DNA from 4 places in the Heyndrickxia sp. FSL W8-0496 genome. Region 2 is predicted to be linked to each of the others. Evidence: riboswitches for the same ligand, from Rfam matches in the RefSeq annotation. Region 2 holds a riboswitch; each other region holds the start of a gene.
What was found. A riboswitch is a leader RNA that binds a small molecule or an ion and turns the genes downstream of it on or off. The one in region 2 is predicted to bind cobalamin.

Region 1: it holds a riboswitch for cobalamin, as region 2 does, so the genes downstream of both, NST63_RS14900 (acyl-CoA thioesterase) here and NST63_RS11275 (ribonucleoside-diphosphate reductase subunit alpha) in region 2, are expected to answer to the same signal.
Region 3: it holds a riboswitch for cobalamin, as region 2 does, so the genes downstream of both, NST63_RS21925 (ABC transporter substrate-binding protein) here and NST63_RS11275 (ribonucleoside-diphosphate reductase subunit alpha) in region 2, are expected to answer to the same signal.
Region 4: it holds a riboswitch for cobalamin, as region 2 does, so the genes downstream of both, NST63_RS01430 (hypothetical protein) here and NST63_RS11275 (ribonucleoside-diphosphate reductase subunit alpha) in region 2, are expected to answer to the same signal.

Annotation. Positions count from the first base shown of each region.
Region 1 covers NZ_JBBOXX010000001.1:2,933,733-2,938,275, forward strand. The annotation lists gene NST63_RS14885 (betaine/proline/choline family ABC transporter ATP-binding protein) at 1-427, opposite strand, end outside; gene NST63_RS14890 (GbsR/MarR family transcriptional regulator) at 734-1,288, shown strand; gene NST63_RS14895 (thiol-disulfide oxidoreductase DCC family protein) at 1,481-1,873, shown strand; gene NST63_RS14900 (acyl-CoA thioesterase) at 1,949-2,386, opposite strand; cobalamin riboswitch at 2,634-2,815, opposite strand; gene NST63_RS14905 (MgtC/SapB family protein) at 2,925-3,596, opposite strand; gene NST63_RS14910 (MFS transporter) at 3,856-4,543, opposite strand, start outside.
Region 2 covers NZ_JBBOXX010000001.1:2,225,819-2,230,361, reverse strand. The annotation lists gene NST63_RS11280 (hypothetical protein) at 291-1,349, shown strand; cobalamin riboswitch at 1,470-1,654, shown strand; gene NST63_RS11275 (ribonucleoside-diphosphate reductase subunit alpha) at 1,827-4,085, shown strand; gene NST63_RS11270 (ribonucleotide-diphosphate reductase subunit beta) at 4,102-4,543, shown strand, end outside.
Region 3 covers NZ_JBBOXX010000001.1:4,311,732-4,316,274, reverse strand. The annotation lists gene NST63_RS21935 (bifunctional 3-deoxy-7-phosphoheptulonate synthase/chorismate mutase) at 1-390, shown strand, start outside; gene NST63_RS21930 (sodium-dependent transporter) at 486-1,835, shown strand; cobalamin riboswitch at 1,923-2,110, shown strand; gene NST63_RS21925 (ABC transporter substrate-binding protein) at 2,380-3,348, shown strand; gene NST63_RS21920 (cob(I)yrinic acid a,c-diamide adenosyltransferase) at 3,377-3,973, shown strand; gene NST63_RS21915 (FecCD family ABC transporter permease) at 4,078-4,543, shown strand, end outside.
Region 4 covers NZ_JBBOXX010000001.1:242,620-247,162, forward strand. The annotation lists gene NST63_RS01425 (ABC transporter substrate-binding protein) at 336-1,280, opposite strand; gene NST63_RS01430 (hypothetical protein) at 1,282-1,827, opposite strand; cobalamin riboswitch at 2,058-2,250, opposite strand; T-box leader at 2,360-2,574, shown strand; gene aspS (aspartate--tRNA(Asn) ligase) at 2,634-3,920, shown strand; gene NST63_RS01440 (hypothetical protein) at 4,173-4,543, shown strand, end outside.

The DNA.
Region 1 (4,543 bases), 710 kb from region 2:
TTTGCTGCTGTCCACCACTTAGTTCATGTGGATAGCGATCTAAATAATCTTCTGTCATATTTACAAGTTTGAGCAGTTCTTTTGCTCGATCACGGCGCTTTTCTTCCGGCCATTTTAATAGTTTTGGAATAAGTGATATATTTTGTTGAATGGTCATATGAGGGAATAAACCTATTTGTTGAATGACGTAACCAATTTCACGTCTAAGTTGTACGGGATCTTTTTCTAAAATATTTTTTCCATTAATATAAATACTTCCACTTGTTGGTTCTATTAAACGGTTAATCATTTTCATCGTCGTTGTTTTCCCACAACCACTTGGACCGATAAAAACGATAAATTCTCCTGATTTAAATTCAAGATTTAAATCATCTACCGCTTTTTTTCCTCCCTTATATATCTTTGTAACATGATCAAATTTTAACAAATCGATACACCTCCGTAATTTTACCAATGAAACAGTTGGAACAATTAACCATTTGGTATACTATGCAATTTTTTTCGTATATGTCACTATTTAAGTATAACGTAAAGTTTGTAAAATAAAAAGTTTATAGATTGCATATATTGCATCAATTTTACATTAATATAAATAGATTAAAACTATCATCCTCTCATTTCTTACTATTTCTCCTTATTGCTTTCATTTCCTCATTCAGAAAAGATTTTATTTTTCATTGGATATATGATACATTGACTTTGTATATGAGGTAATTAAAGGAGCAAACTACCTATGGAAGAAAAGCACTTGCGAGTCATTGATCAAGCTAAGGAACAATATATTGAAAAAATTGCTGATAATATGAAGACGTATGGAGTTTCCCCTACAGTCGGTCGTATTCTTGGTATTATTTATATGAATAGAAAACCAATGACATTAGATGAGCTATCCACTGCAACTGGAATGAGTAAAACAAGAATGAGTCAGGTTGTTAGAGAGATGCTAGATATTAATATTGCTGAAAAAGTTTTTGAAAAAGGGGTTCGTAAAGATATTTATGATGTAGAAACAGATTATTACGAAACCTTTATTTCAATTTTCACATCAAATTGGAGAAAAACGATTAACCGCAATAAAATTTTTGAAAAAAAATTAACACGTGAGCTGCTGATGTTAAAAGATAATGAAGAATTATCACAGGAAGCAGAAGATCAAATCAATGAATTATTAAAGGAAATGAAAATTTGGTCGGATTATTATCAATGGCTTACTCGTTTAGTTGACTTTTTTGAAAGTGGTGAAATATTCGAGCATGTGCCGAAAACCACTGAATGGAGAGGAAAATAATTAACATAAAAGCTCCGTGGTAATATACCCTTTTTATATTGAAATAAAACATAGAAAATATTTCAAGCAGTAGTTTTCATGTAAAAATCTACTGCTTTTTATTAAGCTTTTTTACTAAGTTAAATAAATATAAACGTTATAAAATTTTTCACTCTCATTATTTCCTTTCATCCTATAAAAGAAGGTGACCAATTGACTGGAATTATATTATTTGATGGAGTATGTAATTTTTGCAATGGAAGCGTACAATTTATAATAAAAAGGGACCAAAATAAATATTTTAAATTTGCTTCCCTTCAAAGCGAAGTTGGGGCGAAATTATTAACGGAGTATGGAGTAAACAGCTCACTTGACAGCTTTGTACTTATTGAGGATGGCAAATTATACACAAAATCGGAAGCGGCATTACGTGTTTGCCGAAGTCTTAATGGATTATGGAAATGGGGATATGCTTTTCGAATCATCCCACATCCAATAAGAAATTGGATATACGATATGATCGCGAAAAATCGTTATCGGTGGTTTGGTAAAAGGGATAGCTGTATGATCCCATCTAAGGAAGATCAGGAAAGATTCTTAGTATAGTAACCTATCAGTATGAAAAAATAAAATGGGGTCGTCTTATAAATGTAAAGAACGACTCCATTTTTATACAATCATTTAAGGCTGCTTTTTGAGTAATAACTCTTTTTCCCAATCAGCTTCCAGCATCACTTTTGGCACTGGTGTCGGTTTTCCGTTTTCATCAAGTGCTACCATTGTTAAGGTGGATGTAGTTGTTAATCGTTTTTCTTCCTCCTCTAAATTCTCACACTCGACCTTTACATAAACCTTCATTGATGTCCTCCCAGTTGAAAGGACAAATGCCTCCAAAGTCAAAATGTCGCCAACTTTTGCAGAGGAAACAAAATGAACAGCATCGATTGACGCAGTTACTACCACTTTTCGAGAGTGCTTCATTGCTGAAATAGCAGCAATTTCATCAATATACGATAAGATGGTTCCTCCAAAAATAGTTTCCATATGGTTCGTATCTGGAGGTAATACAAGTTTAGTTTGATAGGTCCTTGATACATTTACAGAAATTGTTTTCTCCATCATTTCTCCACTTTCATGTATATTTACCACTATGAAGTACAGGAGAGAAGAAATTAAAATAAAAGGTACTGACCATTTTTCTTAAGACATACCCCTAACATAAAATAGATGTTTTACCTATCTTAAATGGTAAATCACATATTGTTAGCCAGTCCTAAAAATAAAATACGCTGATAGCAGAACAGACCAAATCATTAATTGTCTATTAATCTACCAATGTACGAATCTTCCCAACTCCCGAGGAAAATAAGTCGCTATAAATATGGCAGGTCTCCTGACTCGTGTATCATTCTACTTTAAGTCCTTCCCATCCAAAATTGGACAGTGGTTATCCTTATTTCGTCAACACTTACAGTTGCGGGTACAGTTCTGGAATTTCACCAGATTCCCTTTTCATTTTTGGCAAACACCATATTTATCGGCAAATATTTCACTATAGTAGTATAGAATTATCATAATATATTATGAATTGACTTACAATTTATAATTTTAAAGATTAAGTTGAAAAATATTGAACGATTTGTTCTCTTTCTGTTGCTTAATCAAATTTTATACTTTCCAGTTCAGGAATCGTTTGCAACATTTTTAATATTTCAGTCTCCTTTTTCTTCAACTTCTTTGATTTTAATTGTAAATCCACGACAAAAAGTGGATGATTATCAACCGACGTTACTTTTACCTGGTACGATTTCACATCTAAATGATTTTCGGATAAAATAATGAGTGCCGCAGAAATCGCTTCATTTGTTCGAACATGAATCGTTAATTTATGGAACTTCGGAAAAACTGGTTGAAATAATCTACTTAAAATTTCTAAAGCAATTAATACTAAGAGCGTTCCAAAAATACTTACAATATACATGCCTGCACCTATCGCTAATCCAATTCCAGCTGTTGACCAAAGTCCAGCTGCAGTTGTTAACCCATGAACGGATTGACGTTGTATAAGAATGGTACCTGCACCTAAGAAACCAACTCCACTGATGACTCCTGCCGCAATTCGGCTTGGGTCTAATTCAATTGTTCCACTATTTACAACATCAAAAAATGCATATTTTGAAACGATCATTGCTAATGCACTTCCGACGGCCACAAGGAAATGGGTACGTAATCCTGCTTCTTTATAACGCTTTTCTCTTTCAAATCCGACAAGTGCTCCCAATATCCCCGCAATTACAAGTCTTGCAATTAATTCAAGCTCTATCATTATATATAACCCCTTTCCCCATTAATGTATGGCTTTGATGATTATGCTATTACAAATCTAACATACATCCATTTTTCCTTTCTAAAGGTTTGATTAGGTTTCATTCTCACTAGCAAAGCTAAGTCACACCATTAAGTTAAACATTATTTCTATTTATATATGTTTTATTAGTTTATCCTACTTAAAAAATAAAAAAACGAGTGTATAAAAATATACACTCGATCTAAGTTGCAGCTCTTTAAATAGAAATCCTGCCTTTAATTTATAACTTATGCGATGAAAGTTGCAATTTTCTTTTGGCAATCGTTCCTAAACGCACAGATAATCCTATTGCAATAATTGTAAAGACTATAATCATTACTATTACACCAATCCAACCAAAATCACTATAGAACATACCTCCCACCGTACCACCTATACTTGAACCTATATAGTAAAAAAATAAATAAAGTGAAGAGGCTTGTGCTTTATCATGTGTCGATAATTTGCCAACCCAGCCACTTGCAATGGAGTGTCCTGCAAAAAATCCAAAGGTAAAAACGGCTATTCCAATAATTTTTAACCAAAGATTTGTATTTAACGTGATACATGCTCCAATTAACAAAATTAATAAAGATAATTGCAATATCTTTCGTCTACCATGCTGATCAGCAAGCATTCCCATCCATGTCGAACTAAACGTTCCAACAATATATACAATAAAAATAAAACCGACGATTGTCTGACTTAATGAATACGGAGGAGCAATTAATTGAAAGCCAATATAATTATAAAGTGATACAAAGCTTCCCATTAATAGAAATCCAGTCCCAAATAAATAGATTAATCCTGGCTCATTAAATTGACTAATTAAAGATTTTCCTAATTTAACAACAGCAAACTTACGCGGTTGGAAATGAGCTGATGTTGGTAATGTAAACCAAAATAATAAACTTGCCATTAAACTAATA
Region 2 (4,543 bases):
CCGGCTATATTAGCCGGAATTAAAGAAAGAACTTTATAATGAGTATAAAAAGAACTAACCATAGTAATGGGTAACAACTATGTAATGTCCCTTTAACGCAAAATCAATGGTACATAATAATTACTAAAGACTCATGAAAGAAAGATTAAAAATTCATGAGAAAATGTATTTTTCTCATCATTCAATATAAATATTGTTAAGAAAACGTTCATATTTTAGTATTTATCTATAAGTTGTTAAAATAACAATTTATGTATAATTAAGGTAAACAGATCAAGGAGGTTTGGAAAATGACATTACGAATAAGTAATCAAAGTTGGGTTTGGTTCGTTCTTTTAGCTACCTTGATATTGCTTGCGAATTTTTCACTATATAGGGTCGAATTCGCACAACCAATTACACCCATGATCACTATTAGTTCCTTTTTAGACTTTATTGTTACAATTCCCATACTAGCATATTTCCTTATTATTAGAAGACGCCTCTCCATTAAATATCTCTTTGCATTTATAGGTGCTGGGTATGTTGCTGCATGGCTTATTATTCCCGCAACTTATTTTCAAACATTATCCGCTGCAAAATACATTTTATTTGCTGTAGAAGGCGCTTTCATTATTTTTGAATTGGTTTTAATAGCATTATTATTAAAAAGACTACCTTTAGTTATAGACACATTTAAATCAGAAAAAGAGCGGATTCCTTTTTTTAAGGATCGATTAGAAAATTCCTTACTCACCCATTTTAAGCCTTCAAAATTTCTATATATTCTTATCTCAGAAATCTCCGTTTTTTATTATAGTTTGTTTGCATGGAAAAAAAGACCCAGTCATATACACTTCAAGGCATTTTCATACCATCAAAAGACAAGTACGATCGCATTAAATATCATGATCATACATGCTCTAATTATTGAATCTATAGGCTTTCACTTTTTATTACATCAGTGGAGTCCAATCATAGCAATAATCGCTCTTGTGATTAATATATACGGTTTATTCATGTTGCTTGCCGAAATACAAGCAGTTAGATTATGCCCTTATTTGTTATCGGATCAAAACCTTATTCTGCAAACAGGGATCATGAAGAAAATAGATATTCCTTTAAAACTTATTCTTTCCGTCAATGAGTACACTCGTTCCACTCCTCTTTCCAAGCAGGAACTAGCTTCTATTTTTGATGCAGCTCCTTCTGACTTTATCAAGGAAAAGCCACAAATAGAAATAATTTTAAAGGACACAATTCAGGCATCTTACTTATATGGGATGACAAAAAAAGTAAATACTGTTCATTTACGTGTTGATGATCCTCAATTATTTTTAAGCACATTAATGAACAAAATAGAATCATAGTATTATCAGGTTCCTATTTTAATTTGAGTATTTAATAGATATATATTGTCATGAAAGCATCGAATATGCTATGATAAAACACAATATATAGTTGTATATTATATTTTCGAAACTAAATATTGAATTATTTCAAGAGAAGGTGTCCATTTACTGGACTTAATAGGGAATCCGGTTTGACTCCGGAACTGTCCCCGCAACTGTATTTGTGAACGAACAAGACTAACCACTGTATCTAAATTGATATGGGAAGGTTCTTAAGTAGGCTGCACATAAGTCAGGAGACCTGCCTTTTCTTGAAAGTTTCAAATTTCTTCGGGGATTGAGAAGATGAAACGATAGTGAGAGTTTTTTTAGCTTTTATTTTTTTACATCTTTTCCTATCGTTTGATCCGCTCAAATTACTTGTGACGGATCTTTTTTTATGGCTTTTTTTAGACAAGTTTATTAAAAGTCACATTATCTATTGGAGGGAAAAAAATGACTCTATTAACAAAGGGTGCTGAAATGACGGAATGGATGAATCACATATTACAAATATTAGATGGTTCTGATACAAAAAACGATGATCTAAAATCGATCTTGTTGTTTGGTAAAAATTTATTTGAGCATAAACCATGGCTATCCGAGGATGAATGGGTAAATCAAATCATTCTAGAATGTTTGTCAAACATAAACGCAGAAAATCCTAATTGGACATATCATGCATCTAAACTATTTATGGAACATCTATATTACAAAGCTTCACAAACACGTGAATACTTATTCCAAAATAAATATGGAAACTTATTTGAATTAATTGTTCGTCTTACAAAAGATGGTATATATTCAAGAGAATTATTAAATAAGTATACAAAGGATCACATTCATTTGTTTGAATCCTTTATTGATCCGACAAAGGATGAACTTTTTACATATATTGGTATACGCACGTTAGCTGATAGATATTTGGCAACCGACCACAAAAAAAGAGTGTTTGAGTTACCGCAAGAACGTTGGATGATTATTTCGATGCATTTAATGCAAAATGAACCTATTGAGAATCGTATTCAGTTGGTCAAAGACGCCTACTGGGCATTAAGTAATCTTTACATGACTGTCGCTACACCTACACTATCTAATGCAGGAAAAAATTACGGGCAATTATCGAGCTGTTTTATCGATACTGTTGATGATAGTTTACAAGCCATCTTTGATAGTCATACTGATATTGCTAATCTATCAAAAAATGGAGGAGGTATTGGTGTTTATTTAGGAAAAATTCGCAGTCGTGGCAGTGCGATTAAAGGATTTAGTGGTGCTTCCTCTGGAGTACTTCCTTGGATGAAGCAATTAAATAATATTGCAGTGAGTGTGGATCAATTAGGGCAAAGAAAAGGAGCTATTTGTGTTTACTTAGATGTATGGCATAAGGATATTACTTCCTTTCTAGATTCTAAATTAAATAATGGGGACGAACGATTACGTACACATGATCTCTTTCATGGTGTTTGTCTTCCAGATTTATTTATGGAACAAGTAGAGGCTCGTGAAAATTGGTATTTGTTTGATCCACATGAGGTAAGACAAACTCTAGGTTTTTCTCTAGAGGATTATTATGATGAACAAAAAGGCAAAGGAAGCTTTAGAGAGAAGTACTGGGAATGCGTTAACCACCCTTCCCTGACGAAAACGAGTATACCTGCGATTGAATTGATGAAGAGAATCATGAAAAGCCAACTTGAATCAGGTGGTCCCTTCATGTTTTATCGTGATGAAGTGAATCGAAAAAATCCAAATAAGCATCAAGGTATGATCTATTCTAGTAATTTATGTACAGAAATTATGCAAAATCAAAGCCCAACAACGATGATTAGCCAATACACTGAGGATGGGAAAATCATGATTGAAAAACAGCCTGGAGATTTTGTTGTATGTAACTTATCATCAATTCATTTAGCTAAGGCAGTGAAAGATGATGTTCTTGAAAAACTTATCCCAATTCAAGTTCGGATGCTAGATAATGTCATTGATTTAAATACAATCCCTGTCCTACAAGCACAATTAACGAACAAAAAATATCGTGCAATAGGATTAGGAACATTTGGTTGGCATCATTTACTAGCTTTAGAGAAAATTTCGTGGGAAAGTGAAGAGGCAATTGAATATGCAGATAAACTATATGAAAAAATTGCCTTTTTAACGATTAAAGCTAGCATGTTATTAGCACAAGAAAAGGGCGCATATGAGCTGTTCCACGGATCGGATTGGGAAACTGGTTCTTATTTTAATTCCAGAGGATATTTTAACACTGAAAGCTCCCATCCCTGGTTACGATTATTCCAAGATATCCAAAAATTCGGGATAAGAAATGGCTACCTAATGGCAGTTGCTCCTAACTCATCAACATCATTAATAGCAGGAAGCTCTGCAAGCATTGATCCAATTTTTCAAAAGTTTTATTCAGAAGAAAAAAAGGATTATAAAATCCCTGTAACCGCTCCGGATCTAAATGCAGAGACAACTTGGTATTATAAATCTGCCTATTTCATTGATCAGCATTGGAGTATCCGGCAAAATGAAGCCAGACAAAGACATATTGATCAATCCATATCATTTAATCTTTATGTTCAAAATACCGTTCAGGCGAAGGAGCTATTAGATTTACATCTTCATGCTTGGAAAGCTGGTTTAAAAACTAGCTATTATTTACGCTCTACCTCTACAACATTAGAAGATTGTGATTCTTGTTCAAGTTAAGAAAGGAGAAAAATGAATGTCTAATAATCTACAAACACGCAAGATCATTGATAATACAGCACCAAACCGATCAACATCAATCATTAATGGAAGATGCTCCAATATACTTAATTGGGATGATGTCCGCTTTTCTTGGGCCTATCCTAAATATAAGAAAATGCTAGGAAATTTTTGGACACCGTTTGAAATAAATATGTCCCAAGATATAAAACAGTTCCCAACTTTATCAAAAGATGAGCAGGATGCCTTCTTAAAAATCATTGGTTTATTAGCTTTATTAGATAGTATTCAAACCGATTACGCAGGCAAAGTAGCCGATTACTTAACAGATTCTAGCTTAAATGCGCTAATGATTATTTTGGCCCAGCAAGAAGTTATTCATAATCATTCCTATTCATATGTTTTATCTAGTATTGTCCCAAAGCATGTCCAGGATGAAGTATTTGAATTTTGGAGAA
Region 3 (4,543 bases), 2.1 Mb from region 2:
TTAAAAAGGGGATTGGCTGCAACCATTGATGAATTTGTTCATGCGGCTGAATACATTATTTCACAAGGAAATGACCAAATTATTTTATGTGAGCGGGGAATTCGTACGTACGAAAAAGCAACTCGGAATACCCTTGATATTTCAGCTGTTCCGATTTTGAAGAAGGAAACTCATTTACCAGTAGTGGTAGACGTTACCCATTCAACAGGACGAAAAGACTTGCTTCTTCCAACGGCCAAAGCTGCATTAGCAATTGGGGCAGACGCAGTCATGGCTGAGGTTCACCCTGATCCTGCTGTTGCTTTATCGGATTCCGCCCAGCAAATGGACATTCCACAATTCCATTCATTTATGGATGAATTAAAGGGGTTTAAAAACAAACTTGCTTAAAGCAAAAGCGTAGCTGTCTATTAAGGGGTCTAACCCCTTAATGACAACTAAAAACGAGAATATAGGAAACATAGTTGTTTACATCTGAGAGGAGAATGAGTGTGAGTCAGCAAGAACAGTGGTCATCAAAACTTGGCTTTATATTAGCTGCAGCAGGGTCAGCAATAGGTTTAGGAGCAATTTGGAAATTCCCTTATATCGCAGGTCAAAATGGGGGAGGAGCTTTCTTTCTAATTTTTATTCTATTTACATTATTACTAGGACTTCCATTGCTTTTAGCGGAATTCTCCATTGGTAGATTAACACAAGAAAATGCAGTGGATTCGTATCGAAAAATAGCACCAAAAGCGAAATGGCACTGGATAGGGATTTTAGGTATGATTGCGTGTTTTATTTTACTTTCTTTCTATAGTGTCATTGGTGGTTGGATTATTATTTATTTATACAAGGCGATTACCGGTCAGTTAAACGGTCTTTCCTCTGATCAATATACACAAGTATTTGGGGACACAATTTCTGATCCAATTATTAGTTTAATCGTGCAATTATTATTTATTCTAATGACGATTGTTGTTGTTGCAAGAGGGGTTCAAAAAGGGATTGAACAAGCAAGTAAGATTATGATGCCAGCATTATTTATACTATTTATATTATTAGTTATTCGTTCAATTACCTTAGATGGTGCAATGGCTGGTATATCCTTTTTACTGCAACCGGACTTTTCAAAATTAACTTCAAAAACGATCTTGGAAGCCATGGGGCAATCATTCTTTACGTTAAGTGTAGGTGTTTCAGTAATGGTGACGTATAGTTCGTATTTACCGAAAAATCAAAGCTTACCCCGTTCAGCTTTTTCTATTGTAGGAATGAATTTAGTCATTGTACTTTTAGCTGGTTTAGCAATCTTTCCAGCAGTATTTGCTTTAGGATTGGAGCCGGGGGCAGGACCTGTACTGTTATTTAATGTACTTCCAACAGTCTTCAGCCAGTTACCGCTTGGAATGCTTTTCTTTATAGCATTTTTAATTTTATTCCTTTTTGCGGCATTAACATCAGCTTTTTCTATGCTTGAAATTATTGTGTCTGTGATCACTAAAAAGGATATAAAAGGACGTAAAAAATGGTCATGGATCATCGGAATTGCCATCTTTATTTTTGGTATTCCATCTGCCCTTTCATACGGAGCGTTAGGTGATGTTACTCTTTTTGGTAAAACATTTTTCGATTTAATGGATTATACCGTTAGTAATATTTTAATGCCGCTTGGAGCCCTTCTTATCGCTATTTTTGTACCACTTAAAGTGAAGAAATCCGTTCTTTACGAGGAATTAAAACAAGGGAGCGGTCTTAAAAGAGGACTGTTCGAAGCTTGGTATTTCCTCATACGTTTTGTTGCACCCGTTTTAATTTTTGTTGTCATGTTAGATGTGCTGGGAGTTTGGTAGTTCTGTAAATCATTTATAAGCATAAAATTTTTCAGGATAGTCATCCATATGTCTTTCCTGTATAATTGTTAATGGTTGAAAATTTAATATATTGCAACGAAAACAGGTACTTTCTATGTGAAGGTTTAAAAGGGAAGTTTGGTGTAATTCCAACGCGGTCCCGCCACTGTAAATGGGAGCAAACTGTAATATCCACTTTATCCATTAAAGGATAAGGGAAGGTACAGGGAGCAATGATCATGAGCCAGGAGACCTGCCTGTTTTTTGAGTGCACCAGTTTGCCTACGAGGATAGGGGGGTGTTGACGAAACGTTTTTTAGCGTGCATGATTTGCTATTATACCGTTTTACATATGACATCTCTTTGGTTAGAGATGTTTTTTTTAGGTCTTTTTCATAAAAGATATGAACGAATGTATTTTTTCTTCCTTCTACATTAATTATGGAGGATAAAGGAAGAAAATATTCAATTTTTAAAATATGTAATAATCTTTGTGAAAATGGCCATCTTTATGACTATTTTAAATGTAAAAAGGAGTTTACAAATGAAAAAGCTATTAAGATTTATACCTATTTTTTTACTAATTTTTATTTTGGCTGCATGTGGTACACAGCAGGATAGTGAAAAGAAAGTTAGTGATAATAAGCAGGAGACTAAGCAACAAGACCAAGCTTTTCCCGTAACAATTACGGATGGAACCGATAAAAAAATCACTATTGATAAGAAGCCAGAGAAAATTGTTTCCCTTCTTCCAAGTAATACAGAAACAGCCTTTGCCCTTGGGTTAGATAAAGAAATTGTTGGTGTCTCGGATTTTGACAATTATCCCGAACAGGTGCAGTCAAAGGAAAAAGTTGGTGGACAAGAATTCAATGTTGAAAAAATAATTTCTTTAAAACCTGATATTGTTTTAGCTGATGCTTCCCAGGCTCATAATTCTAAGGATGGATTAAAGCAATTAGAGGATTCAGGAATTAAGGTTATTGCTGTCAATAATGCAAGTTCATTTGCAGATACGTATAAAACGATTGAAATGATTGGTGCAGCAACTGGAACAAAGGAAAAAGCGGATGAAATTGTCGATGGAATGAAAGCAAAAGTTGAAGAAATTAAAGAAAAGGCGGCAGGAATTTCTAAGGAAGAGCAACCAAATGTATGGATGGAAATCTCTGCTCCACCAGATATTTATACAGCAGGTTCAGGTACCTTCATGAATGAAATGCTAGAAATGCTTGGCGCCAAAAATATTGCAGCTGCTGAAGAAGGATGGCCGAAATATTCGGAAGAAGCAGCAGTAAAAGCAAATCCGGATGTAATGATCATAACATATGGTTATTATGTAAAGGACGCAGTAGAACAAGCCTATAGCCGTAAAGGGTGGGAAGAAGTATCCGCTATTAAAAATAAACGGGTATATAGTGTCGATTCTGACAAAGTGTCAAGACCAGGTCCACGTCTTGTGGAAGGTTTAGAGGAAATGGCAAAGGCGATATATCCCGATACATTTAAATAAGTGAAGATAAGAGTGAGGAGGAAATATTGTGAGAATCTATACGAGAACAGGTGACAAGGGGCAAACAAGTATCATCGGTGGTAGAGTAGATAAAGATGATTTAAGGGTACAAGCTTATGGAACAGTGGATGAAGTGAATTGTTTTGTTGGACAAGCGATGGCTGAATTGGATCCCGATCTTTTTTCTGACGTACTTGATGATCTTGAAAAAATTCAACATGAATTATTTGATTGTGGAGGGGATCTAGCGACAAAATCAGCTAAACGCCCTTACAAGCTTCAACAAGACATGATCGATTATCTTGAAGAGAAGATTGATGAGTATATCGCCAGTACACCTGAATTGGAACGCTTTATTTTACCTGGTGGGACAAAAGCGGCTGCTTCTATTCATATAGCAAGAACAGTTACAAGACGTGCTGAGCGTCTAGTTGTTAGTTTCTCAAAAGCTGAAGAAATTGTTCCTCCACTCGCTCAAATGTATTTGAATCGTTTGTCGGATTATTTTTTTGCTCTTGCAAGAGTAATTAATCACCGATCAGGAAAAAAAGATGTAGAATATATTCGAAGTGCCAAGGTTTTTCGTGACGGCAAAAGAAAAGAGAACAAAACAGAAGAAAATTGATTGATAGAAATAGGGGCTGTCTAAAGGCACAGGGGGTCTGTCTCCTTTTTAGACAGTCCTTTTTCAAATGTACTAAAAGGAGTTGAAAGAGACTGCAGAAGCCAATGACTATTCGGTATCTACGGAAGAATAATTATTTTCCTTATCTATTTGGAGTGGTTTTTTTAAGTTTTTCTATTTTAATAGGTATTTCCATTGGTTCGGTAACGGTGCCAATGAAGGATATCATCCAAATCATCGGAGCCGCTATTTTCCACTTTCCATTAAGTGATAAAATAGATGCGATGAATACGAATATTGTTTTAGATATTCGACTGCCTCGTGTAATATTGGCAGGGCTAGTTGGTGCTTCATTATCGATTGCAGGTGCGGCATTTCAAGGGTTGCTTCGAAATCCTTTAGCAGACCCATATACTTTAGGGGTGTCGTCTGGAGCCTCTGTTGGAGCAGTTGCAACATTATTCTTTCATTTATCTATACCATTCATCGGAATACTTACATTGCCATTAATGAGCATAATTGGTTCATTTATTACGATATTTAGTGTTTTATTTTTTGCAAAAAAAATTG
Region 4 (4,543 bases), 2.0 Mb from region 2:
ATTCAGCGATTCATATAAAGTTTGGAGCTCTTTTCTTAGTGAAGTGAAGGTGTAGCGGTCTTCAGCTGATAATTATTTGTTAAAACCATACTTAAATAGCAACAATGTTTTAGAAAAGAGTCTATCTTTTTTTAAAATTATTCTTCCTGCAAAATCGAAATTTGTTAAACAAGGAGGTAAAGCCGAGAAATATATTAGATAGATTCGGTTTTGGCTCACTACTATTCTCTATGTCGATCGGATATCTTTATAATGTTTTTTCATGAATAATGAAAGTATTATACTGATAATAGCTAAAGATAAAAGCTGGAGTGATCAACACTCCAGCTTTAGTCTCATTTAAAATATTCTGGGTACGCCATTTTTGCAACTAATTCAACCGCTTCAGCAATTCTTGGACCTGGGCGTGACATGATATCCGAGTCTAATTGGTATACTCTGTCCTTTTTAATCGCCTCTATGGTTTCCCATCCTTTACGAGCTTTGATTTCTGCTACAGGGCCTTCGATATAATCGACAGTTGTTGCAATGATTTCAGGATTCTGCTTGATGACTGTCTCTTCTGAAACCTTGATCCAACCTTCTTGATTCCCAAAGATATTTTCTACACCAGCTGTTTGGAGGATTTTTTGTTGGAATGTGTTTCTGCCTGTTGAATAAATATCAGGAGATGGGCTTATTTCAAAATATACGCGTTTTGGTTTTTCGATATTTTTTAATTTATTTTCGATATCATTTATATGAGTGCGAATATTGGTAATAAGTTCTTCCCCTTTTTCTTTCACACCCATTACTTCTGAAATTTGTTGGATATCACCATAAACATCCTCAAAGGAAGAAGCAGATTGTATGACAAATACAGGAATACCTGCATCTTCAATTGGTTTTAAGGCATTTTCATCTCCGATTGTATAAGCAATGACAATATCTGGTTTTAGTGCAATAATTTTTTCTGTATTAATGGTAACAGAGTCCGATACACGTTCAATTTTACTTGCTTGCTCTGGATAATTATCATATTCCGTTGCGCCAATTACTTTATCTCCAGCTCCAAGTGCAAAAAGAATTTCAGTATTACTAGGCTGCAATGAAATAACCGTTTCAGGAGCTTTTTTGAAGGAAATTTCCTTGCCAGTATCATCCTTCACGGTATACGCTTTTACTTGTTCAGGTGTATCCTCTTTTTTAGGTTCATTGCTGCTCTGATTGGATTGGCAGCCTGCTAAGAAAATGATCAACATTATAGCTGTTAGCCAATGAAACAAATGATATTTCTTCAAGTTATTTCCCTACTTTCTTTTTTATCGGTCTTGTTGGATAAGATTTACTGACAAATTGGATTTCTTCAACACCTTTATCCTTGTTTACATAGACCGCCATGTAAAAAAGGACATTAGCTAGTAGATTCGTATAATTGAATAAGATATCCGGAACCTCTCTTTCAAGACTTACCTTATGTAAAGCACGAACGGACTTTTTTGCCTCACTTCTACATACATGTAGAGCACATGCAGCAGCCGTCCCTTGTGGAAGTACAAACCGATCAATGCGACCATCTGTTTCCGCAACATAGAAATCATACATGCTGCTTAGACGAATTAAATCATCCTCGCTAATGGCAAGCTTTCCGCGTACAGATCCATTTAGATGATAGGCCATTGGAAGCAAGTACATTAAATCTTCATAAACAATAGGAATATCCTTTGTTAAGGAAGCAGCTTGTCCAATACGCGTTGTTAATGAATCTGTTCTAATTTCGAAATCAACGGTTGAAGCGGATTCGCGCATAAAGGGATAGCATAAATAACGTAAGTCTTTTTTTACCATGTCTTTTTCTCCTAATCTTAAATATTTTAAATGTTTACCTCATAACACTTCAGAAAAAATTCGTCTGGTTTCGATCTATATCGTTTCATAACGAGGAGATCAATATATTTGTAAAATTGAACACAAAAAAACCGTCCAGATAGAATTTGGCCGGCGGGAAAATGATCCTTTATTAAACGATATGAAGAACCAATCGAGCTGCCATAAAATCTCTTATCTTCCGAAGAGCATGTTACGTTCAAGAATAGGCAGGTCTCCTGGCTTGTGCGTCATTTTACTTTAAGAACCTTCCCGTTTTCGATGTTTCAAACAGTGGTTTACTTCTTATTTCATCGGCACTTACAGTTGCGGAAACAGCTTCGGTATCACACCGAATTCCCTATTAATGCTAATAAATTAGCAACCTATTCTCTGCAGGTATTCACTTACTTCCAGTGTACAATGAAGAGATTGAATAATGAAGCATTTTTTTAAACTCTGAATAGGTTGACATTTTCTTTTCGTAAATATATAATCTTCTACAATCAAAATATGGAAATCAATGACCGGAAGGAAATGATAAGTCCTTGATTATAGAGAGCGTTTGGTTGGTGGAAAAACGCATCAAGGTTATCATGGTGACATCCGTAAGTGCTGAAAGAAATGCTTAAAGGCAGAGTAGAATCAGACGGTACCACTCGTTATGTGGCATGAGAGGCTGATAAAAAGGCAATCTGGGTGGTACCACGGAATACATTCGTCCCTATGTTTATATAGGGGCGAATTTTTTTATTTGATTCTTTATTAATGAAAAGGAGGAAGTCAAAATGATTCGAATAGTAACGACAGAAACGCCTTATAAGGTTGGGGAAACGGTAAAATTATCGGGTTGGGTTCATAAACAACGTTATTTATCAAAAGTTACCTTCCTGTTACTTCGTGATAGAGGTGGAATTATTCAATGTATTTTGGAGAAAGAATGGTTAAATTTCCGAGTAGAAAACGAATCGATTGTTGAGATAATCGGGGACGTTGTTGAATCAAAGAAACAAAAATTAGGCGTAGAAATACATGTGAGAAACATTAGAGTGATCAATAAATGTCAGAAGGCGATCCCGTTAGAAATCAATCAATCGGAATTGAAAGCAGGAATGGATCATCTTCTTAACTACCGTACCTTATCTTTAAGACATGAAAAAAATCAAGCCATTTTTAAAATTCAAAGTGTATTATCACAGTCATTTGGCGATTTTTTTACATCACATGGATTTACACGTATTTTTACACCAAAAATTGTCTCTCAGGGTGCAGAAGGAGGAGCAAATGTATTTAGCCTAAATTATTTTGGGAAAAACGCCCATTTAGCACAATCACCTCAATTTTATAAACAAATGATGGTAGCAAGTGGTTTCGAACGTGTTTTTGAAATTGGGCAGGTATTTCGAGCAGAAGCACATCATTCATCAAGACATTTAAATGAATATGTTTCTCTTGATGTTGAAATAGGATTTATTGACGATGTAAAAGAAATTATGGAATGGGAAACAGATGTACTTAAATATATGATCTCACGTGTAAATGACCATTGTAAACGGGAGTTAGAAATTCTTGATGTTAAACTTCCGTTAATAACTGAGATTCCAGGCTTAACTCTTTATGAAGCACAGGAAATACTAAGTAGTCAATATCAAAAAGCATCTCCTGAAGGGGACCTAGATTCCGAAGGAGAACGATTAATAGGTGAATACGTAAGAGAAAAATATAATAGTGAATTTGTCTTTATTACCAATTATCCATGTGAAACACGTCCAATGTACACGATGCCTAGTAATGATTCAGGATTAACAGAATCCTATGATTTATTGTACAAAGGCTTAGAAATTACTTCTGGTGGGCTTCGTATCCATGATTATGAAATGCTGTTACAGTCATTCTCAGGTAAAGGATTAAATCCAAATGATTTTGCCTCATATATTGAAATGTTTAAATATGGTGTACCTCCACATGGTGGATTCGCCATTGGACTAGAGAGATTGACAGCAAATATGACAGGAGTAGGAAATATTAGGGGGGCGACAGCATTTCCTAGGGATCTTGAGAGACTTATACCTTAGAGCAAAATCAATGGTCTTAATAACAGTGTAAGGGAGGGGGAAATATATAAGGACGAGGATTCTCCCAAGGTTGGTTGCCAGAAATGGCAGCCTTTTTTATTTGAATAATGGGGGTAAACTTGAAAATTTGTTGAGTTAATCTCACCGTTAGAGTGCTTACACATTATTAAATGTTTTGTTGACTTTCTGTATACATTTGTATACAATAGGAATATAAAATGTATACAGATGTATACAGGAAGGAGAGTTTTTATGAGAAATGAAGGATATAGAGGTCGTGGCAAAGATAGACATCACCATGGTGAGGGGCATAAGCGAAAAGAGAAACATGTTCATCAAGGAGCAAAAACGTTCCGCAGAGGCAGAGCCGTCGCATTTTTAGAAATGATGAGTCTTAAGCGTGATACTTTAAAGCAACAATTAGAAACACCGGAACTTCAAACAATTAATCCAATTATAGTTGGTGAACTAAAGGCAGTGGAAATGGTCATTAATGAGTTTGTCCAGATGTTTGAACTATATGAATATGATGAAGTAATGGAAAAGGAAGGAGATGTTCAAGCAACAGAAGAAGTAATTGAAACGTCTTCTATGCTAGCTTCTCAAGAGAAGCAAAACTATGA